DNA from 3 places in the Kitasatospora sp. NPDC001527 genome. Region 3 is predicted to be linked to each of the others. Evidence: riboswitches for the same ligand, from Rfam matches in the RefSeq annotation. Region 3 holds a riboswitch; each other region holds the start of a gene.
The links. Region 3 has a riboswitch for cobalamin ahead of ABT238_RS35825 (GHMP family kinase ATP-binding protein). Riboswitches for the same ligand answer to the same signal wherever they lie in the genome.
Positions count from the first base shown of each region.

Region 1: it holds a riboswitch for cobalamin, as region 3 does, so the genes downstream of both, nicT (Nickel transporter NicT) here and ABT238_RS35825 (GHMP family kinase ATP-binding protein) in region 3, are expected to answer to the same signal.
Region 2: it holds a riboswitch for cobalamin, as region 3 does, so the genes downstream of both, metE (5-methyltetrahydropteroyltriglutamate--homocysteine S-methyltransferase) here and ABT238_RS35825 (GHMP family kinase ATP-binding protein) in region 3, are expected to answer to the same signal.

Region 1 is NZ_JBEPAM010000037.1:22,570-30,021, reverse strand. It holds gene ABT238_RS27545 (ATP-binding protein) at 1-97, shown strand, start outside; gene ABT238_RS27540 (hypothetical protein) at 156-1,856, opposite strand; gene ABT238_RS27535 (ArsR/SmtB family transcription factor) at 1,920-2,294, opposite strand; cobalamin riboswitch at 2,377-2,569, shown strand; gene nicT (Nickel transporter NicT) at 2,602-3,744, shown strand; gene ABT238_RS27525 (M24 family metallopeptidase) at 3,828-4,934, shown strand; gene efp (elongation factor P) at 5,001-5,564, shown strand; gene nusB (transcription antitermination factor NusB) at 5,569-6,006, shown strand; gene ABT238_RS27510 (thioesterase family protein) at 6,167-7,006, shown strand; gene ABT238_RS27505 (DUF8829 domain-containing protein) at 7,285-7,452, shown strand, end outside.
Region 2 is NZ_JBEPAM010000024.1:64,634-72,085, forward strand. It holds gene ABT238_RS21855 (amidohydrolase) at 1-13, shown strand, start outside; gene ABT238_RS21860 (hypothetical protein) at 10-588, opposite strand; gene metE (5-methyltetrahydropteroyltriglutamate--homocysteine S-methyltransferase) at 703-3,018, opposite strand; cobalamin riboswitch at 3,181-3,391, opposite strand; gene ABT238_RS21870 (TetR/AcrR family transcriptional regulator) at 3,486-4,190, shown strand; gene ABT238_RS21875 (amidohydrolase) at 4,266-5,903, opposite strand; gene ABT238_RS21880 (APC family permease) at 5,966-7,384, opposite strand.
Region 3 is NZ_JBEPAM010000070.1:1,553-9,004, reverse strand. It holds gene ABT238_RS35835 (ATP-grasp domain-containing protein) at 1-67, opposite strand, end outside; gene ABT238_RS35830 (cysteine synthase family protein) at 64-1,086, opposite strand; gene ABT238_RS35825 (GHMP family kinase ATP-binding protein) at 1,083-2,054, opposite strand; cobalamin riboswitch at 2,188-2,427, opposite strand; gene ABT238_RS35820 (ferric reductase-like transmembrane domain-containing protein) at 2,650-3,636, shown strand; gene ABT238_RS35815 (ATP-binding cassette domain-containing protein) at 3,674-6,385, opposite strand; gene ABT238_RS35810 (NADAR domain-containing protein) at 6,696-7,127, opposite strand; gene ABT238_RS35805 (alpha/beta hydrolase) at 7,326-7,452, opposite strand, start outside.

The sequences.
Region 1 (7,452 bases), on a different contig from region 3:
CGCCCGGGTGCTGCTGGTCGAACTCGCGGAGGAGCTGGGCGACGCGGAGCTGGCCGAGCGCAACCGGGCCCGCCTGCGGGAGCTGAGGGGGCGGTAGGGGGCGTCGTCGCGGGTCGGCTGTCGCGGGCCTGCCGCCGTGGGCCTGCCGTCGTGGGTCAGCCGGGTCGGCTCGGCCGGGGGGTGAAGGCGACGGTGGTGCGGTGGGGCCCGGTGTGCAGGGTCAGCCGGTCGGGGAGGCCGGCCGGGCCGGCGGTGGGCGGGGCGGGCGCGGTGAGCCGGTGGGCGACGGCGGAGCCGAGCAGGAGCGGGTCGAGGCGGGGGTCGGGGGCGCCCCAGGGGCGTTCCGCGTGGGCCTCCAGGAGCAGCCCGGTGGGCAGGCGCACCAGGTGGCGGGCCGGGCCGAGGGCGGCGACCGCGACGGCGAGGCCGGGGAGCTCGGCGGCGGTGGCGGCCAGCCAGGCCTCGGCGGGGTGCTCGGCGTCGGCCTCGGTGCGGGCCAGCACCTCGGCGGTGTGCCGCAGGGCGAGGCGGGGTTCCTCGTCGGCGACCGCGTGGAAGCCGCGCGGGGAGTGGTGGCCGGGGCCCACGGGGTAGCGGCGCAGGTGGATCGTGTCGCCCTCGCCGGTGGCCACCACGTCGTAGGCGGTGGGCCGTTCGGCGGCGAGCGGGACCGGCCGGGGGTAGGGCAGCGGCCGCGGGTCACCGGGCGGCTGCTCGATGCCGGGCAGGTGGGCGAGGAGCAGGTCGCGCAGCAGCCGGGCGGACTCGCCGCGCCGGCCCAGCGAGCGGTCGGTGACCGGGCGCAGGGCGGCCGGGTCCTGGTCGGCCATCGCCCGTTCGAGCTGGGCGAGCAGGTCGCCGTCGGGGTCGAGGGCCGGGGCGGTCTGGCCGAAGGCGTAGCCGGGGGAGCGGGGGTCGAGTTCGGCGGCGCCGGTGGCGACCAGCAGGGTGCGGCGTTCCAGGGCGGCGCCGTAGAAGGAGACCGAGCCGTGGTCGCCGATCACGCAGTCGGCGGCGATCAGGGTGGCCTGCCAGCCCTGGTCCGGCGGGACGAGCCGCAGGCCGCGGCGTTCGGCGGCGGCGAGCAGGGCACGCGGGTCGTGCCGGGCCCAGACGTTGGGGTGCAGGACGACGGCGACGGCGTACTCGTCGGCGGGCAGCTGTTCGACCAGTCGCAGCGGCAGGCCCGGATGGCGGCCCAGCAGCGAGTGCTCGCTCCAGGTGGAGTTGACCACGACGAGCCGGCGGCCGTCGACCGCGCCGAGGGCGGCCCGGTAGCCGTCGCGGGCGGCGAGTGAGGCGAGCATCCGGTCGAAGCACGGGTCGCCGACCTCGCGGGCGCGGGGCAGGGCCTCGGGGCAGGCGGCCCGCAGGCGCTCGAACTGTTCCCGGTGGGAGAGGCCGATGACGGCGGGGAAGACCCGGCCGCGGTGGGTGAGCTCGCGCCGGGAGAGCCCGGCGGAGGTCACCGTGTCGCCGGTGGACTCGGGGACCAGGCGGTTGTAGCCGGCGCCGTGCGGCAGGACGACGAGGGGTGCGCGCAGCCGGTGCATCGAGGCGTGGACGGCGCAGGCGACGGCGAGGTCGAAGGGCCTGCGGACGGCGTCCCGCCAGGGCAGGACGGTCAGGCCGGGCTGGGCGCGGAGGTAGTCGTCGAGGCCGGCGGCGAACGCGGAGCCGGGGTTGACGGTGACGGAGAAGCCGATGCCGTCCAGTTCGCGCAGCAGGGTGAGGACGTCCAGGACGCGGGTCGCCGAGGTGAGGGTGCGGGCCACCGCCAGGACACGGGCCCGGGCGGGCCGGGTGTTCCAGCGGTCGTCGTCGGGCCGGGCCCGGAGCCGGCGGCGGTTCAGCACGTCATGATCGTACGCAACGGGGCCCGGCCGGGCGCGGCGTCCGGACGGACGCCGGACGGGGGGTCAGCCCGCCGCCGCGGCGGGGGCGTCACCGGCGCACTGGTCGAGCAGGGGGCGCAGGGTGGCGTCCACGAGCCGGTAGCGCACGACACGCCCCTCCTTCTCCCCGGCGACCACACCGGCCGTCCGCAGCAGCCGCAGGGCCTGGGAGACGGCGGGGTCGCGCATGCCGGTGGCGACCGCGAGGTCGGTCACGGCGAGCGGGCCGGTGCGGTGCAGGGCGAGCAGGAGGGCGAGCCTGCCGGGGTCGGCGAGCAGGGCGAAGCGGTCGGCCCAGGAGCGGACGTGGGCCGTGTCGCCGATCGCGGCGATGGCCTCGCAGACCCGGTGGCCGTCGATGGTGCGGTGGCCCGCGCGGTCGGCCGGTACGAGATGCATACGGCCCATTCTGGCAGGCGGCGGGCTGTGATCCTGGACACCTGCGCAGGTGCGCAGCCTTGCAAGCGTTGTCCCTGGCCCCTACCGTGTTCCCCGCCGTGGTGCTCGGGAAGACCGGTGACGGACCCTCAGGGGTCCCAGTCCGGAGCGGCCCTCGCCACTGTGATCGGGGGAGAGTGTCCGTACCCACGACGCCACTGGGCGCCTCGCGCGGCTGGGAAGGCGGGTACGGGAGCCCCGTCAGCCAGGAGACCGGCCGCGGCATCTCACGAAGTCTTTCCACGAGGTGCTGGAGCGTGATCCGCAGATGACCCTGCCCGAAACCGCCGCGGCCGCGGCGCCGCCCGCCGCCCTGCCCGCCTTCCGCTGGCGCCGCGAGGACACCCTGCGCACAGCCGGACTGATGGGCGTGATCCTCGCCATGCACGTGGTGGCGTTCGGCACGCTGATCTTCCTGGTCGCACCGGAGAAGTACGAGGTGGGCACCCAGGTCTTCGGGGTGGGCCTGGGCATCACCGCCTACACCCTCGGCATGCGGCACGCCTTCGACGCCGACCACATCGCGGTGATCGACAACACCACCCGCAAGCTGATGGCGGACGGCAAGCGCCCGGTCTCGGTGGGCTTCTGGTTCGCGCTCGGGCACTCCTCGATGGTGGTGCTGATGGCCGCCCTGGTGGCGGGTGGCGCGCAGCTGGCCAACACGCTGATGGACGACGACTCGACCACCCACCAGTGGCTGGGCATGGTCGGCACCTCGGCCTCCGGCGTCTTCCTCTACCTGATCGGCGCGCTGAACCTGGCCGCGCTGTTCGGCATCCTCAGGGTGTTCCGCTCGATGCGGGCCGGGCGGTTCGACGAGGCCGAGCTGGAGGAGCACCTGAACGCCCGCGGCCTGCTGGCCCGGGTGCTGAACCGGGCGACCCGCTCGATCACCCGGCCCGGGCAGATGTTCCCGGTCGGCATGGTGCTGGGCCTGGGCTTCGACACCGCGACCGAGGTCACCCTGATGGTGATGGCCGGCTCGGGCGCGGCCTCCGGCCTCCCCTGGTACGCGATCGTCTGCCTGCCGCTGCTCTTCGCGGCCGGGATGAGCCTGTTCGACACGCTGGACGGCACCTTCATGAACTTCGCCTACCAGTGGGCGTTCTCCAACCCGGTGCGGAAGGTGTACTACAACCTGACCATCACCGGCCTGTCCATCGCGGTCGCCTTCATCATCGGCACCATCGAACTGGTCGGCGTCCTCCACGAGAAGCTGGACCTCACCGACCCGGTGACCGGCTGGATCGCGGACATCTCCCTGGACAACGTCGGCTACGCGATCGTCGGCCTGTTCGTGGTGGTCTGGGCCGCCGCCATCGCCTACTGGCGCCTGGCCGGCGTCGAGAAGAAGTGGGCCCCGAAGCCCGCCGGGGGCGCGGAGTACGCGCCCGCGAGCAAGCTGTAGCGGGGCCCGGCTCGGCGCCGGGGCGGGGCCCGGGTGGGGGCGTTCGGCGGGCGGATCGGGGGGCGGGTTCGTAGGCTCGACGCATGGCTGATGGGTACGCGGGCCGGCGGGAGCGGTTGCGGGAGCACTGTGGTGCGTCCGGGGCCGACGCGGCGCTGATCACCCGGGCGGCGAACGTGCGGTACCTCACCGGGTGCCCGCCGTGCGGGGCGAGCCTGCTGCTGACCCGGGACCGGGCGCTGCTCGCGCTGCCGGACGACCTGCCGCCGGACGACACCGGCGAGCACCTGATCGCCCCCGAGGTCACCCAGCTGCCGGTGGCGGCCGGGGCGGACACCGCGCTGGCCGCGGCCGCCGCCGCGGCCCGGCTGCGGGTGGCCGGGCTCGCGGTGGAGGAGCACGACCTGACGGTCACCCGGCACCGGGCGGTGGCCGGGCTGGCCGAGGGGGTGCGGCTGAGCGACGTGGGCCAGGCGGTGGAGCGGCTGCGGGTGGTCAAGGACGAGCACGAGATCGCCGACCTGCGGATCGCCGCGGAGATCGCCGACCAGGCGCTCGGCGAACTGCTGGAGTCGATCCTGGTCGGCCGCACCGAGCGGCACCTGGCGATGGAGCTGGAGCGCCGGATGATCGACCACGGCGCGGACCGGGCGGCCTTCCCGGTCTCGGTCGGCACCGGCAGCCACTCCGGCCAGCAGGCGCACCAGCCCACCGACCGGCGGGTGGAGGAGGGCGACTTCCTGACCGTGGTGCTCGGCGCGCAGTACCGCGGCTACGGGGTCTCCACCGCCCGCACCTTCGTGATCGGGGCGGCGCCGGCGCCCTGGCAGGTGGAGCTGCACCGGCTGGTGTTCCGCGCGCAGCGGGCCGGGCGGGAGGCGCTCGGGCCGGGGGTCGAGCAGTGCGTGCCCGACCGGGCCGCGCGGGAGATCCTCCGGGCGGCCGGGCACACCGAGGGCTCGCCGCACCCGGTCGGCCACGGCATCGGCCTGGAGATGAGGGAGGCACCGCGCCTCGGTCCCACGGACATGGGTAAACTGGACAGCCGCGTGCCGGTCACCGTCGGCCCGGGGGTCCACCTCCCGGGACGGGGCGGGGTCCGGATCGAGGACACGCTCGTCGTGCGCCCCCTGGAGGAGGGCGGGCCCGAGCTGCTCACCATCACCACCAAGGAGCTCCTCGCCCTGTGACGCAGGTGTGCCACAGGACGCGACCCCTTGGTTCCTTGACAGCTATATCCAGGAGTAAGTGCGCCCGTGGCTTCCACGAACGATCTCAAGAACGGCATGGTCCTCAAGCTGGAGGGCGGCAAGCTCTGGTCCGTCGTCGAGTTCCAGCACGTCAAGCCCGGCAAGGGCCCGGCCTTCGTGCGTACCAAGCTCAAGGAGGTCCTGACGGGCAAGGTCGTCGACAAGACCTTCAACGCGGGCACCAAGGTCGAGACCGCCAACGTCGACAAGCGCACCATGCAGTTCTCGTACAAGGACGGCGAGAACTTCGTGTTCATGGACATGGACACCTACGACCAGCTGGCCATCGAGCCGGTCGTCGTCGGCGACGCCGCCAAGTACCTGCTGGAGGGCTTCGACGCGCTCGTCGCCGTGAACGAGGGCGCGGTGCTGTACATCGAGCTCCCGGCCGCGGTCGAGCTCGTCATCGCCGAGACCGAGCCGGGCGTCCAGGGCGACCGCTCCACCGGTGGCACCAAGCCGGCGAAGCTGGAGACCGGCGCCGAGATCCAGGTGCCGCTCTTCATCACCACCGGCGAGAAGGTCAAGGTCGACACCCGCGACGGCAGCTACCTCGGCCGGGTGAAGTAAGTCCGTGTCGTCCGCACGCACCAAGGCCCGCACGCGAGCCTTCCAGATCCTGTTCGAGGCCGACCACCGCGGGGTCGACCCGCTGACGGTCCTCGCCGACTGGGTGGCCCGGGCCCGGGAGCCCAAGCCGGACGAGGGCACCCCGCAGGTCGGCGAGTACACCATGGAGCTGGTCGAGGGTTACGTCCAGCACGCCCGCCGGATCGACGAGCTGATCTCGCAGTACGCGGTCGGCTGGACGCTCGACCGGATGCCGATCGCGGACCGCAACGTCCTGCGGCTCGGCGCCTACGAGCTGATCTGGGAGGACCGCGTCCCGGACGCGGTCGTCCTGGACGAGGCCGTGGAGATCGCCAAGGAGTACTCCACCGACGACTCCCCGGCGTTCGTCAACGGCATGCTCGCGCGCTTCCTGGAGCTGAAGCCCGGCATCCGCCGCTGACCGCGCGCACGCCGCGCCGAGGGCCGCCCGACCGGAAACGGTCCGGCGGCCCTCGTGCATGGTCACCGGGGCGGCGTATGGTGGTGCCTACTCGTCAGTAACCCGGCGTGCCGGCGGCCCGCACCCGTCGGCGACCCGCAGCGAAGGGCAGGCCACCCCCATGACCACGGCGATCCGCAGCGAGTTCGACCAGGGCATCGCCCTCACCCCGCACCCGGACGAGCCGGGCCGGTACGACGGCGAACTCGGCGCCGGCTGGCAGATCGGCGGCGGCGTCAACGGCGGACTGCTGCTGGCCGTGGCCGGCCACGCGCTCTCGCTCGCGCACGCCGCCCACCCGGAGGGCGCCGGCCACGCCGACCCGGTCTCGATCAGCGGCTACTACCTCTCCGCCGCCACCCCCGGCCCGGTCACCGCGCGCACCGAGGTGATCCGCGCCGGCCGCTCGCTGTCCACCGGCACCGCCGCGCTCAGCCAGGACGGCGTGGAGCGGCTGCGGGTGGTCGCCACCCACGGCGACCTCGCCGCCCAGGACGGCGAGGTGCGCACCAGCGCCGTCCCGCCGCAGCTGCCGCCGCCCGACCAGTGCATCGGCGTCGAGCACGCGCCCAGGGAGCTGATCGCCCAGGCCGCCCTGCTGGAGCGCTTCGACATGCGGCTCGATCCGGCCACCATCGGCTGGGCGCTCGGGCAGCCCTCCGGCACCGGCCGGATCCAGGGCTGGTTCCGGCTCGCCGACGGCCGCGACCCCGACCCGCTGCTGCTCCTGCTGGCCGCCGACGCCCTGCCGCCGGTCAGCTTCGACCTCGGGATGCCCGGCTGGGCGCCGACCGTCGAGCTGACCGTGCACCTGCGCGCCAAGCCCGCGCCGGGCTGGCTGCGGCTGGTGCACGCCACCCGGAACGTGGCCGGCGGGTACTTCGAGGAGGACGCCGAGGTCTGGGACGAGACCGGCCGCCTGGTCGCCCAGTCCCGCCAACTGGCCCGGCTGCCCCGGTGATTCGCCCGCTCGACGGTGGGCCCTCGGCTCGCGCGGGGGCGGCCCCGGCCGGGACGGTGTGAGCGGGCGTGCACGGCGAGTGACCGGCGCGCCGCGCGTGGGGCGGGTGCGCGGGGCGTGAGCGGCGGGCCGCACAACCGTGCGTGACCCCAAGCGCCTGATTCACCCTCGGTTACAGTCCTGTGACACGTCGTACGTGTGCGCCACGCGGGGCGGGGGAGGACAAGGTCGGCGGTCCCACCCGCCGCCGCCCCGTCCGCCCCGTCCGAGGAGCCCCGATGAGCCGCAACGGCCGCGCCCGCCGCACCCCCGACTGCACCGCCGCGGGTGCCCGCCCCCGGGCCCGCTCGCGCGCCGCCGACCGGGAGGGGACCTGCGAGCGGCAGCGGGCCGAGGGCGCCGGCCAGGCCTTCGTGATCGGTGTGCTCACCAGCCCCGCGGACTTC
Region 2 (7,452 bases), on a different contig from region 3:
GCACCTGCGCTAGTCCGCTTGGGCGGGGCGAACCTCCTGGAGCAGCCCCCAGGTGAAGTCCGCCGTGAGGGTGTGCGGGCGGCCCTCGGCGTCCGGGGCCGTGAAGTCCAGCCGGAACCTGGTCGGCGCGCTGCCCTCGCGCGGTACGGCGGGCGGGAAGGCGGCCCCGACGTCGGCCACCACGCAGCTCCACGGCGTCAGGTCGGCGAGCGTGCGCAGCACCGGCGGCGCGGTGTCCGCCGCCCGCACCAGCCACGCGTTCAGCTCCGCCCCGCCCGGGCCCGCCAGGACCTCGAAGCGCAGCCCGGGCCAGAGCGGCAGCGCCCACTGCCGCGCGGTGCAGGCGAGGTCGCCGATCCGCCGCGCCACCACCGCCTCCGGCGCGCCGAGCACGGCGGTGTACCGCCGTACGCCGGAGGGGAAGCCCGGCGCGCGCACCATCGCCTGCCAGCGCTTGTTGGCCTCCCGCAGCTCCGCCCGGCCGGCCCCCAGCCGGCGCACCGCGTCCTCGACCAGCTCCGGCCGGAAGTCCGCCATCCGGCGCAGCAGCACCAGCTGGAACTCCGTCACCCCGAATCCGTGGACCATCCGGGCAGGCTACCGGCCCGGGCCGCGCCGGGCGCCCGTTCCGCCTGACGGGCGCCGCCACCGGGCGGGCACGGCGTCACGGCCGCGCCCGCCCGGTGGCTCCGCTGCCGGGCGTCAGCCGGCGAGTTCCTCCCGCAGGCGGCGGGCGGCGGTGACCAGGCTGTCCAGGGAGGCGCGGGTCTCGGTCCAGCCGCGGGTCTTCAGACCGCAGTCGGGGTTGACCCACAGGCGCCCGGCCGGGATGGCGGCGAGGCCGGCCCGCAGCAGGGCGAGCACCTCCTCGGTGCCGGGCACCCGCGGGGAGTGGATGTCCCAGACGCCGGGGCCGACCTCGCGCGGATAGCCGGCGGCGGCCAGTTCGCCGGCGACCTCCATGTGGGAGCGGGTGGCCTCCAGGGAGATGACGTCGGCGTCGAGTTCCTCGATCGCGCTCATGATCGCGCCGAACTCGGCGTAGCACATGTGGGTGTGGATCTGGGTGTCGGCGCGCACCCCGGAGGTGGCGAGGCGGAAGGCAGCGGTCGCCCAGTCCAGGTAGGCGGGGCGGTCGGCGGCGCGCAGCGGCAGGGTCTCGCGCAGGGCGGGTTCGTCGACCTGGACGACGGCGGCGCCGGCGGCCTCCAGGTCGGCGACCTCGTCGCGCAGGGCGAGGGCGACCTGGCGGGCGGTGTCGGCGAGCGGCTGGTCGTCGCGGACGAAGGACCAGGCGAGCATGGTGACCGGGCCGGTGAGCATGCCCTTGACCGGGCGGTCCGTCAGGCTCCGGGCGTAGCGGAACCAGTCGACGGTCATCGCCCGCGGGCGGGAGATGTCGCCGGCGAGGACCGGGGGCCGCACGTAGCGGGTGCCGTAGGACTGCACCCAGCCGTGCCGGGTGGCCAGGTAGCCGGTGAGCCGTTCGGCGAAGTACTGGACCATGTCGTTGCGTTCGGGCTCGCCGTGGACGAGCACGTCGAGTCCGGCCTTCTCCTGGTAGGCGATCACCTCGCGCACCTCGGCCTCGATGCGCTCGCGGTAGGCGGCGGCGTCGATCCGCCCGGCGCCGAGGTCGGCGCGGGCGAGGCGCAGCTCGGCGGTCTGCGGGAAGGAGCCGATCGTGGTGGTGGGCAGCAGCGGCAGGCCGAGGCGGGCGCGCTGGGCCTCGGCCCGCTCGGGGTAGGCCTGGGCGCGGCGGGTGTCCCCGGCGGTGACGGCGGCGGCGCGGGCGCGTACGGCGGGGTCGCGGGTGATCGGGGAGCGGGCGCGGGAGGCCAGGTCGGCGCGGTTGGCGGCGAGTTCGGCGGTGATCGCGCCGGTGCCCTCGCGCAGGCCGCGGGCGAGCAGGACGGTCTCCTCGGCCTTCTGCCGGGCGAAGGCGAGCCAGCGGGCGAGCTGCGGGTCGAGGTCGCGTTCGGCGGTGGCGTCGAGCGGGACGTGCAGCAGGGAGCAGGACGGTGCCACGTCCACGTGTCCGGCCAGGCCGAGCAGGGTGGCCAGGGTGGCCAGCGACTTCTCCAGGTCGTTGATCCAGACGTTGCGGCCGTCGACGACGCCGGCGACCAGGCGCTTGCCGGGCAGTCCGCCGGCGGCGGCGAGGTCGGCCAGGTTGGCGGCGGCCGGTCCGGTGAAGTCCAGGGCCAGGCCCTCGACGGGGGCCTTGGCGAGGACGGGCAGGGCCTCGCCGAGGCGGTCGAAGTAGCTCGCCACCAGCAGCTTCGGCCGGTCGGTGAGGGCGCCGAGGTCGCGGTAGGCGCGGGCGGCGGCGTTCAGTTCGGCCGGGGTGCGGTCCTGGACGAGCGCGGGCTCGTCGAGCTGCACCCAGGCGGCCCCGGCGGCGCGCAGGTCGGCGAGGAGTTCGGCGTAGACCGGGAGCAGCCGGTCGAGCAGGGTGAGCGGGCGGAAGTCCTCGGCCACGCCGGGGGCGGGCTTGGCCAGCAGCAGGTAGGTGATCGGGCCGAGCAGCACCGGCCGGGCCCGGTGGCCGGCCGCGAGGGCCTCGGCCAGTTCGCCGACGGGCTTGGCGGAGTCGGCGGTGAAGGCGGTGCCGGGGCCGAGTTCGGGCACCAGGTAGTGGTAGTTGGTGTCGAACCACTTGGTCATCTCCAGGGGCGCGGCGTCCTGGGTGCCGCGCGCCATGGCGAAGTAGCCGTCGAGCGGGTCGGCCTCGACGGCGGCCCGGTGGCGGGCGGGGATCGCGCCGACGGCGACGGTGGTGTCGAGCACGTGGTCGTAGAGCGAGAAGTCGCCGGTGGGGACCTCGCCGATGCCGGCCCCGGTGAGCCGGCGCCAGGTCTCCCGGCGCAGTTCGGCGGCGGCGGTGTGGAGGGCGTCGGCGGTGACGGTGCCCTTCCAGTAGCCCTCGATCGCCTTCTTGAGTTCCCGGTTCCGGCCCTGGCGGGGGTAGCCGTGGACGGTGGCCAGGGTCGCCGCGGCTGCGGACGTCGCTGTCAAGGGACTCTCCTTCGCGAGTCTTGCTCCTCGGGTGCCCGGTGACGGGGAGGAGGGCGCGAAGGGGTGACGAACCGGGCGGACGCCGTCACGGCTCCGCCGGGTGTGCACGCCGACCCGCCCACGAGGTCACCGGAGAACCGCGCGCGATCGGTCGCGCGCGGGCAACGGGCAGGTCTTCGGACTCGCGGGCACGTCCGCCCGTGAAGGGCGGTCACCTACTGGCCGTCGCTTCCCAGACCCGGCCGGGCCCAGTGCGTATGACGGCGGTCGTTCCCGCTCACCGCTGCGGGGCAGTCCCGGACTGGCCTGTTCAAAGGCGTCACCGGGTTCCCTCTTGCGACGCGCCTGCCTGGCGGGCAGGGCGAACCAGCTGCACCGGCCAGCCTAGACCCACAACCGCTCCCCGTCACCATGGTTTCGCCGACGCCCCCTGTCCTACGACAAGGGTGTTGACGTAGCCTGCCCGGATGAGCGAACGCGTAGTGCCCGAGCCCCAGCGGCGGCGCCGGCGGCCCACCAAGCAGGGGGTCGTGCTCTCCCACGAGCTGATCGTCGACACGGCCCTGCGGCTGATCGGGCAGCACGGCGCGGAGGCCCTCACCGTCCGGAGGCTCGGCGCCGCGCTCGGCGCGGACCCCAGTGCCGTCTACCGCTACTTCCACAGCTCCGACGACCTGCTGCTCGCCATCGCCGACGAGCTGGTCGGCCGCGCCCAGCAGGGCTGGCGGGCCACCGGGGAATGGCGGGCCGACCTGCGGTCCATCGGCCTGCGCATCCACGCCAGCTACCAGGCCCATCCGCAGGCCGCGCTGCTCGCCGCCCACCGCACCACCGGGCGCACCCACGAGATCGCCGCCGTCGAGGCGATCCTCGGCGTGCTGCGCGGCGCGGGCTTCCCCGATCCCGAGGCGGTGCGGATCTACCACGCGTTCGTGGACCAGAGCCTCGGCTTCGCCGCGCTGGACGCCGCCGCGCTCGCCCTGCCCGCCTCCGCGCAGTCGGCGGACCTGCGGGTCTGGCACGCCTCGTACGCCCGGCTGGACGCCGCGACCAACCCGCACATCGCCGCCACCGCGCACCTGCTCACCGCCGACATGCGGCGCAGCGGCTACCCGTACGCGCTGGACCTGTTGCTGGACGCCGCCGAGGCCCGGCTGGCGAAGTCGCGCTGAGCACGGCGACCGCCGGGCGGAGGGTGATCCTGCGGCCCGGCGGCCACCGTGAGCGGCCACCGTGAGCGGGCGCGGTCAGCCGGCCTCGTGGACCAGCTCACCGCCCACGTACGTCCGCAGCACCCGGGCCTCGGCGATCTCCTCGGCCGGGCCGCTGAGGATGTCGCGGTCCAGGACGACCAGGTCGGCCCACCGGCCCGGGGCGAGCACGCCGGCGTCGTCGTGGCCGTTCACGTGCGCGGCGCCGGCCGTGTAGGCGGCGATCGCGGAGGCGAGGTCGAGCCGCTGCTCGGGCAGGAAGACCCGCTCGTCCTCGCTGTCCGGCTCCCTCCGGTTGACGGCCACGTGCAGGCCGGCCAGCGGGTCCGGGCTGCTCACCGGCCAGTCGCTGCCCGCCGCGAGGGTGGCGCCCGCCCGCTGGAGCGCGCCGAACGGGTACTGCCAGGCGGCGCGCTCCGGGCCGAGGAACGGGATGGTCAGCTCGTCCATCTGCGGTTCGTGGGCCGCCCACAGCGGCTGGATGTTGGCGACGGCGCCGAGCCGGGCGAAGCGCGGCAGGTCGTCCGGGTGGACCACCTGGAGGTGGGCGAGGTGGTGGCGGGTGTCGCGCCACCCGTTGGCGGCGCGGGCGGCCTCGACCGCGTCCAGGGCCTCGCGCACCGCCCGGTCGCCGAGCGCGTGGAAGTGCACCTGGAAGCCCAGCGCGTCGAGGTCGGTGACGTGCCCGCGCAGGGCGAGCGGATCGACGAAGCTGAGGCCGGAGTTGGCGGTGGCGCAGCCGCAGCCGTCCAGGTAGGGGCTGGTCATCGCGGCGGTGAAGTTCTCCGCGATGCCGTCCTGCATGATCTTCACCGAGCCGGCCCGGAACCGGCCGTGCGCCAGCGCGGCGCGCCGCTCGACGAGTTCGGGGATCTGCTCGGCGCCCCGGTCGCGCTCCCACCAGAGCGCGCCGGTCACCCGGGCGGTCAGCGCGCCGGAGCGCGCGGCGGCCAGGTAGGCGTCGGACGGGTCCGGCTGGCCGTTGAACTCGCCGAGCAGGGCGTCCTGCCAGCCGGTGATGCCGAGCGAGTGCAGCAGCCGCTGCGCGCGCAGCAGTCCGTCCAGCCGGTCGGCGGCGGTGGCTGGCGGCAGCAGTCGGGCGACCAGGGCGGTGGCGCCCTCCTGGAGCGTGCCGCCGGGGGTGCCGTCGGGCTCGCGCTCGATCCGCCCGTCGGCCGGGTCGGGGGTGTCGCGGTCGAGGCCGGCCAGCTCCAGGGCCCGGGTGTTGGCCCAGGCGCCGTGGTGGTCGCGGTTGGTGAGGTAGACCGGGCGGTCCGCGACGACCGAGTCGAGCAGCTGACGGGTCGGCAGGCCGCCGTCGAAGCTCTCCATCGACCAGCCGCTGCCGGTGATCCACTCCTGCTCGGGGTGGGCCTCGGCGTACGCGCGGATCCTCTCCAGGTAGTCGGCGACGCCGACCGTGCCGGTGAGGTCGCAGGCGGCCAGTTCGGTGCCGCCGTAGACCGCGTGGATGTGCGCGTCCTGGAAGCCCGGCAGCAGCAACTTGCCCGTGAGGTCGACGACTTCGGTGCCGGGACCGATCAGCTCGCGGACCTCGTCGTGGCCGACGGCGGTGATCCGCCCGCCGGTCACGGCCAGGCTGCTCGCCCGGGTGCGGGCGGCGTCGCCGGTGTGCACGGGGCCGCGGGTGAAGACCAGATCGGCCTTGGTCATGGGTGGTGCTCCGTTCTCGGGTCGTGCGGGGTGGTGCGGGTGGCCTTCGGGTGGGGTGCGGGTCAGCGGGCCTCACCGAGGAAGTAGGGCGAGCGCCGCCGCCACCGGGCCCAGGCCGCCGCGGGCAGTCCGGTGACGATCATCAGCACCACCACGGTGAGCTCGAACCAGCCGTTGTCGGCGGAGAGTTCGAAGTGGTCGGTGGAATCGTAGAAGGTCCAGGCCAGATAGCCGCCGACGAGCAGCAGTGTCGCCGCGCCGAGCAGCGGGCCGACCACCGCGCGCAGGCCCTCCAGCAGACTGGTGCGCAGCAGGTGGCGGAAGCGGACGGCGGCCGCGACGGCGGTCAGCGCGTAGTAGAGCGCGACGACGATGCCGATCGCGTTGACGGCGGCCGAGATCAGGTCGTTGACGGTCGGGACGACGACCGAGCAGAGCGCCAGCAGCACCGCGACCCCGGTGATCAGCAGGGTGCCGGCGGCGGGCGTCGAATGCCGGGGGTGCAGCCGGGTCCACACCGGGCCGAGCACGCCGTCGCGGCCCATCGCGTACAGGCCTCGGGCGGTGGGGATCACCGAGGACTGCAGGGAGGCGACCGCGGAGAGCATCAGCGCGATCAGCGGCAGCGCGGCCAGCGGCTGGTCGGCCAGCCGGGCGCCGAAGTAGGTCAGCCCGTGCGCGCCGTTGTCCGCCAACTCGTCGAGCGGGAGCACCCGTTGGAAGGCGGTGCCGGCGAGCAGGAACAGCAGCAGCATCACCACCAGGGCGAGCGTGCCGCCCCGGGAGGCGTCGCGCGGGTCGCGGACCTCCTCGCCGATGCTGAAGACCGACTCGAAGCCCCAGTAGCAGAACACCGCGAGCACCATGCCCTGGGCCAGCGCCTCGAAGGACGGGATCGCGAAGGGGTTGTACCACTGGAGCGAGAACGGCTGGTCGCCGGCGAACAGCCCGTAGCCGCAGAAGCCGAGCAGCACCGCGTACTCGAAGACCAGCAGTGCCTTCTGCAGCCGCGCGGCGAGGTCGAGCCCGCGCACCGCGACCAGCGCGGCACCGACCAGGACGACCAGGCCGATCAGGGTGCACTGCACGGTCGAGTCCGCGTCGAGCCGCAGGCCGGCGATGCTGCGCAGGTGGGCCTGGTCGAGCAGCTGGACGATCGACGAGCCGGTGACGGTGGTGGTGTAGGCCATGAACACCACGGTGCCGACGGTGTTCACCCAGCCGGTGAGGAAGCCGAGCCAGGGGTTGAGGGTGCGGCCCACCCAGCGGTAGCTGCTGCCGGCGTCCGGCTCGGCGGCGTTCAGCCGGCCGTAGCCGCCGGCGATGGCGATCACCGGGAGGAACGCCAGCAGCATGATCGCCGGCAGGTGCAGTCCGACCACGCCGGCCATCAGGCCGAGGCCGATGCCGATACTGCTGGTCGCGGCGGTACTGGAGGCGGCGATCGCCGCCCCGTCGAGCAGGCCGAGGGAGCGGCGCATGGAGACGTGGGAGCTGCCGGGGTCCGTTCGCGGACCGCTGCCCGTGGCCTTCGCCGTCGATGCCAAGG
Region 3 (7,452 bases):
GCGCGTCGGCGGCGCGCACCAGGTGGCCGAGGCCGAAGGTGAGCGATTCCAGGCAGACGATGCTCATGCCGCCCGCTCCTTCCGGTGCGGCGGGCACGCGGTGCGCCGCCAGGCCATCGTGGACCAGGGCATGGACATCTCCTCGGGGGCGGAGACCTCGACCGGTTTCAGCGCGACCGGGTCGGGGGCCTCGGCGTGCCGGGCGAAGACACGCTCGACGTAGCGGTGACCGGTGTCGGCACCGATCACCAGGTGCAGCCGGTCGGGGTGGCGGCGCGCCTCGTAGGTCGCGGCCAGGTAGCCGGCGCCGGTGGACAGCCCGGCGAAGACGGCGTGGTCGCGCAGCAGGGCGACGGTACCCGCCATGGCGTGGGTGAAGTCCAGCCAGTGGATGCCGTCGTAGAGGTGGTGGCGGACGTTGTCGAAGACGATGGACGAGCCGATCCCGGCGATGATCGCCTCCGGGTCGTGGTGCCCCTGGCTGCCGAAGGTGACGCTGCCGAAGGGCTGCACCCCGACCAGCCGCACCGACGGGTCGAGGGCGCGCAGCCGGGTCGCCACCCCGCCGGTCGAGGCGCCGGAGCCGACGCCGCCGACGACGGTCAGCGCGGCGCCGGGGAAGGCGGCCGCGATCCGGTCCGCGACCTCGTGGTAGCCGAGGTAGTGGACGTCGTCGTGGTACTGGCGCATCCAGTGCCAGTCCGGGTGCGCGGCGAGCAGCTCGCGCACCCGCCGCACCCGCAGCTCCTGGTCCAGCTTGAGGTCGCGGGACGGCACGACCTGCTCCACGGTGGCGCCGAGGATCTCCAACTGGGCGCGGGTGGTGGCGTCGACCGTGGTGGACGCGACGATGTGGCAGCGCATGCCGTGCCGGTGGCAGGCGAGCGCCAGCGCGTAGGCGTAGATGCCGCTGGAGCTGTCCACCAGGGTCTGCCCCGGGCGGACGGTGCCGCGTTCCAGCAGGTGGCGGACGGCGGCGAGCGCCGAGTAGATCTTCATCGACTCGAACCGGACCAGCACGAGGCCGTCGGTGAGCCGGACGAGATCGGGGACCTTCAGGGCGTCGGCGATGTGGGGGTGGATCACCCGTAGCCTCCTTGGGCGAAGGAACACTGGTGGCCGAGCGAGTGGAAGAACGCGGACAGGTCCGACTTGAGCGCGGCGTCGGGGCGTCCGGGGAGCAGGTAGCCGATCAGGCAGCCGGTGTGGGCGACGAAGATCCCGTCGGCGCCGAACTCCTCGCGGTGGGCGAGTAGCGCGTCGAACGTCGCCTTGGGGAGCACCTGTTGGGAGAGCGCGGCGCTCACCGTGGCCGTCCGCGCGACGGCGGCCGGGTCGCCCGCGGCGAAGCCCTTGAGCAGGTCGGCCAGGCAGCGCCGGTACTCCTCGCCGTGCCGCCGGTAGTGCCCGAGCAGCAGGTCGGTGACGGCGGCGGTGTCCACCGTGCCGGGCTCGGTGATGTACGCGGTGTGGAAGCCGATGCCGGTGCCCAGCCGCCGCACCACCCGGTGCCGGCCGCTCAGGTACAGGGCGAACTCGTCGAGGAAGACGCTGTCGGCCCGCTCGATCTCGCGCAGCACGGCGAGCACCACCCCGGTGTCGTACGGCAGCGCGAAGAGCCGGAACAGGCAGCGCAGCGTCGCCACGATGTCGGCGGTCGAACTCGCCATGCCCACACCGACGGTGAGGTCGGAGTGCACGCACCAGCGGCCCGGCGGCAGGGTCAGCCCGAAGCGTTCCAGGAACAGCCGGGCCGCCGTCGCGGCCTTCGCCCCGAGCGGCAGCGGGTCCGGCGGGTCCGTCCCCCGGGTGAAGTGCACCCAGGAGTGGCGGTCGACGGGGAACGACACCACCGCGATGTCAGGGCGGGAACGGGCGCGCAGCGGTCCCTGGTACAGCTCGCCCAGGGTGCCGTGGCAGACGCCGGAGACCGTGCCGCCCGGCGGCGGGGCGGGCCGGGCCCCTCCGGTGGGGGTCACCATCGCGCCGCCCGGGCCGCCTGCGGGGCGGGCCGGCCGTCGCCCGGTGCGGGCGGGCGGAACTCGCGCGGTCACGGACACGTCCTCCTCCTCGTTCCGAGCCCCGCGTCACGACCCGGAGGAGGAGGGCACGGCGCGTCGTCGCACGCCGCGCAGCCGTCCGTACCGCCGACCCAGTCCACGAGGTCACCGTGCACAGCCCGCACGTGGGGGTGCGGGCGCAGCGGCAGGTCTTCGGACTCGCGGGCCGGTGCGCCGGGGGGACCGGCGCACACCTACCGGCCGTCGCTTCCCAGGCCTTGGCGGAGCCGGGCCCAGTGCTGTTGACGGCTTTCGTTCCCACTCACCGCTGCGGGACAGTCCCGGATTCCCACCGGGTTCCCTCTTGCGTCGCGCCGCCGAAGTCCGGTCGGACAGGAGGCGCGAACCGGCTGCGGACATCAGCATACGAGGGCGCGCGCTCCGGTGGCAGGGCGCGCGCGGACGGTTGTCCGAATTGCGATCGGTCCGCGGGCCGGGGCGTCGGGGCGCTGCTGCGGAAGGGCCGTCGGCCCACGAGCCACTGTGGCCGGATAGGGGCTCGGCAAGCCGGAGCCCCTCCGCCACACTGGTTCGTCACACCGCCCGCCGCACACCGCCACCGGTGTCCCGCCGTTCGGGAAGGTCCACGATGCTGCCTGGGACGACGCCGGGGGACGACGGTTCGCACGCCCCGCCCGCCGCCGGGAGGCGGCCCGCCGGGCGCGGCGCCCTGCGGGCCGACCTGCGGGCCGCGCTGCCCGACGCGAGCGCGGCGGTCGGCGTCACCGCGGCGGTGTTCGTGCTGCTGTACGTCCGGATGGACGCGGGCACCTCGGCGACGGTGGCGGTCATGCCGTTCATGGACGACGCGGGCACGTACTGGATGTACCTGCTGAGCCAGGCGTTCGGCTGGTCGGGGCTGCTGTGGGCCTGGGGGACGGTGGTGCTCGGGCTGCTGCTGTCCGGTCCGCGGCCCGGCCGGCTGCCGGTCGCCCGGCAGACCCTGGAGCGCTGGCACCGCACGACGAGCCTGACCACGACGGCCCTGATGTTCGCGCACGCGCTGATGTTCGCGGCCGAACTCGTGCGCTACGAGGCCGAGTCGGCGTGGGGCGACCGGCTCTGGTCGGGGTTCGCCGACAGCTTCGTGCCCGGCTGGTACGACTCCGGCACCGGCCGGATCGCCATCCCGCTCGGGCAGGGCGCGCTCTACCTGGCCGTGCCGCTCGGCCTGTTGTTCTACGTGCGGCACCGGTTCGGGCCGAACACCTGGCGCCGGCTGCACCGCTTCGTGATCGTCGTCTACGTGCTGAGCGTCTGGCACACCCTGCTCTACGGGACCAACGTGTGGTTCGGCGAGTGGCCGCGCACCGTCGTGTGGCTGCTGCAAGTCCCGGTCGCCGTACTGCTGTTGGCCCGGCTGCTGCGGCCGGCCCGGCGGGCCGGGCGGCTGGGGGCGCCGGGGCGGGACGGGGCCCGGTCGCTGCCGGTCTGGGTGGTGCGGGCGCTCGGACGGGTGGCGGTGGCGGCCCTCGTGGTCGGCCTGATCGCGGTGGTGGCGTCCGGTCACGACGGCGGGCGGGCGCGTCCGACGGCGCCGCCGGCCTCGGACGGGCAGGCCGACGGCACCGGGTGAGTCACCGTGCGTGACGCCAAGGCCCAAGGGGGGCCGTTCAGCTCCGGCCCCGTGTTCGGACCTCGGTGTCCTCCGGGCGCGCCCGGCCTCGGTCCGGCCACACCTCGATGTGGTCGGCCTCCAGCACCAGCCGCACCCGGTGCGTCAGGCCCAGCGGCTCGGTGAACTCGTGCGGCAGCTGGAGCCGGCCGACCCGGTCCAGCACGGCGTACTCCTGGCCCTCGGCGGCGCCGTCCGCCCCGGCGGCGGCCGGGTGGCGCAGCACCTCGGCGGAGGTGCGGCCGTCACGGATCCGCACCGTGCGGCCGACCTGGTCGGCCACCAGGGCGTCGTGGGTGACGATGAGCACGGTGGTGCCCAGTTCGGTGTTGGCGGTGCGCAGGGCGTCGAAGACCTCCTCGGAGGTGGCGGTGTCCAGTTCGCCGGTGGGCTCGTCGGCGAGCAGCAGTCGCGGTTCGTTGGCCAGCGCGACGGCGATCGCCACCCGCTGCTGCTCGCCGCCGGAGAGCATCGCGGGGGTGCGGTCGGCGGCTCCGGCGATGCCCATGAGGCCGAGGAGCTCCCTCGCCCGGCCGCGGCCGTCGAGCGGCACGCTCACCGTGTGCGGAGCGCCGTCGGCCGGCAGCGGGACCTCCACCTGCTCGGACAGCCCGGCGGCGTCCCGTATCCACAGCCGCAGACCCGGCCCGGGCGCCGGGACCGGCAGGTCGGTGACCGCCTGGAAGGTCACCTCCAGGGCGCCCGGCTCTCCCGGCAGGGCGATCCCCTGCGCGGGTACGCCGGCCAGCGGAGCCAGCAGCTCCGGGAGCAGACGCTCGCTCTGGTCCCGGCGCAGCGCGGGCAGTCCCGCGACGGAGGCGGCCTCGGTGTCCAGGCCGACCGTCGACACCAGGGTGCTGCCGACGAACGCGGACTGGTCGGCCACCGGGGTGAGCCCCGTCACGCCCGGCAGCGCGGCCAACCGGGAGCGCAGCTGTGGCTGGGAGCCGGACGCCCCGGACAGCCGCAGATCGGCGCCGACCGTGAAGAGCGCCCGGTCGCGGTCGCTGTCCGGCAGGGCGCCCAGCACTCCGGCGGCCAGGCTGCTGCAGGCCACCGCCAGCAGCGTCACCAGCACCGGCACCGCCTGGCGGCCGGTGTCGCGGCTCAGCCGCCAGGCGCCCAGCGGCAGCACCAGCCCGCGGGCCCGGCGGGCCGTCCGCTCCAGCAGCCGCCCGGCCGCCGGCAGCACCCGCAGCAGCAGGACCGCGCCCGCCACGGCCATGGCCATCGGTGCGAGAACCAGCGTCACATCGGCGCGGGAGTCGAATCCGGCGCTGGTGTCGGTCACCACCACGCCCCCGTAGTGGCGCAGTTGGAGGTAGCCGAGGAGCGCCACGGTGAGCAGCGCCAGGTCCGCGCCGGCCCGCTGCAGGCCCAGCCGGCGCGGACTGCGACGGCGCAGCGCGCGCAGGGCCCCGGGGTCCAGCGCCTGCCGGGCGAGCGGCAGCAGCAGGGCCGCGCCGTGCACCAGGAGCGCGAACGCGGCGGCCCACCAGACGGTCCGGCCGTCGGCCGCGGCCAGCCCGTGCGCCCCGGCGGCACGCAGCAGGGCCGCGAGCAGCGGCTCGGCCAGCAGCAGCCCGAAGAGTGCCGCCGGGACCGCGGCCACCGCCCACTGCGCGGTCGCCGCCGCCAGCAGCCGGGGCGTACCGGCACCGCGGGTGCGCTGGAGCGCCTGCTCGGCGGCGACCGCGTCGGCCAGCCGGCGGGCCGTCAGCACGAGCACCAGGGCGGCGAGCAGGGCGAGCAGGGCGATCGGCACGGCCGTCAGGGACCTGGCCGTCAGGGCCGGCACCACCTGGCCGTCGACGGCGGCGGGCAGCCGGCTGCTCACCTGGGTTTCGTCCAGCGCGGGCCGACCGCCGTGGTAGACGGAACGGGCGGGGTTCGAGCGGGTGAAGGCGGCCACCCGGTCCCGTAGCGCGGCGAGTTCGGACAGGCTCGCCCCGGCGGGGTCGGGCAGGGCCAGCCAGAGGGCCAGCGTGCGGCTGCGGTAGGCGGGGAGCGCGGTCAACTGGCGGCCGTCGACGGGCATCAGGGCGGTTCCCGCGCCGAGGGCGCCGCCGAGGCCGGTCCAGACCGCGGCGGCCCGCGGGTCGGCCCGGTAGACGCCGGTCACGGTGAGTGTGAGCGGCTCGCCGGTGCCGGGGGAGCTGATGACCGCGCTGCTCCCGGTGTCCAGGCCGAGCCGGTCGGCGGCGTCCTCCGGGAGGGCGACGCGCAGGTGGCCGCCGGTGGCGGTGTCCGCCGGCGCGGCCGTGGCAGCCGGCGCGTCCGGCCAGCTTCCGCCGCGCAGCCGGGCGTAGCGGGCGGCGTCCGGCAGCGCGACGGGGAGCACGGTGAGCGCGGTGTCGGTGGCCCACCGGCGCCCTTCGGGCGGCAGCGGCAGGTCCACGGTGCCGGCGGCGCGCAGGGCGTTCTCGGTGCGGAACGGGATCGCGCCCATCGTCTTGACGAGCGCGGCGTGCACCGCCGGGTCGGCGGCCGGCAGGCCCTGCGCCGACCAGCGCGCGGTCACCTCCACCGACCGCCCGGCGTCGGCGGCGAGCCGTTGGCGTACCCCGGCGGTGGCGGCCGACTGGGCCAGTCCGGCCAGCGCGGCGAGCACCGCCGTGGCCACCAGCACGCTCACGGCCACGGCCGTCAGCACCAGCCCGTGCCGCCCCGCCCGGCGCCCGATCCGGCGCGCCGCTTCCGCCACTGCCATCCACCGCTCCCCTCGCCGCCGTCCCAGCGGGAGGGGAGCACCTCCCCCGCGGACCTGCCACGGCGCGCATGTGGTCTGAACCAATCCCGATGAGCTCGCATCGTTCCAGACGGTTCGCCAACTCTTCGGACAGGAGGCCTGGTTGTGTCCGTCCGGGCCGAGGCTCTGCCCGAACGGACACGTGGCAACCGGCTTCGCCCGCCACTCCCCCCGCCCACTCCCCCGGTCACCGCCGCCGGGGCGACGGGGCGCAGGGTGTCCCTCCTCGCCGAGGTGCGACGGGCTCGGTGGGGTTGCGCGCCCGGCAGGCTCACACCCCGAGAATCCCCGCTCGTCGCGCCTGCAGTTCGGAGCGGACGAGTTCGAGGACGCGCCCTGACCAGTTACGGCCCCGGCCGGCGTTGTCGCCCCAGAAGGCCGAGTTCATGTCGTCGTAGATCAAGGTGGCGTCGTCCGTCGCCAGCAGGACCTCGGCCAGCTCGGGGTGCTGGTCGTACTTGGCGCGCAGCAGGCGCGTCATGACGGCGGTTCGGGCGTGTTCCCAGCCCTCGCGGCGGGGGGCCTCGGCCGCGAGGGTGCGCGCCGCGGCGGCGGTCCCCGCCGCGGCGATCGCGTGCCGGGTCTCGGGCTCGGCGGCCGACAGGGCCCAGTAGGCGTGGGCGACGGAGGGGTAGTCGGTGTCCGCGACCGTGATCGGGGCGGGGTAGTCGTGGCGCAGGCCGAGCTTGCCGGGATCGTCCACCGGCTTGCTCGGGAACGAGTGGTAGAGCTTGACGGCCGGGGCGCGCGGTTCCGCCGGTCCGTCCGCGGGGACGCGGGTGCGCGGCGGTCACCACGCGCAGCCGGGCACGCTGCCGGTCTTCGGGGGAAGGCGGGAAGGAGGCACGCACGCGAAGCCGGCCGCGCGGACCCCGTGGGGGCCGCGAGGCCGGCTCTCTTCCTACCGGCGGCGTGACGGGCGGGGTGACGGGCAGTCGGCGTCGCGGGCGGGGAGGACGCCGTCGAGGAGGTAGCGGTCGACGGCGGCGTCCACGCAGGTGTCGCGGGCGGCGAAGAGGCCCGCGTAG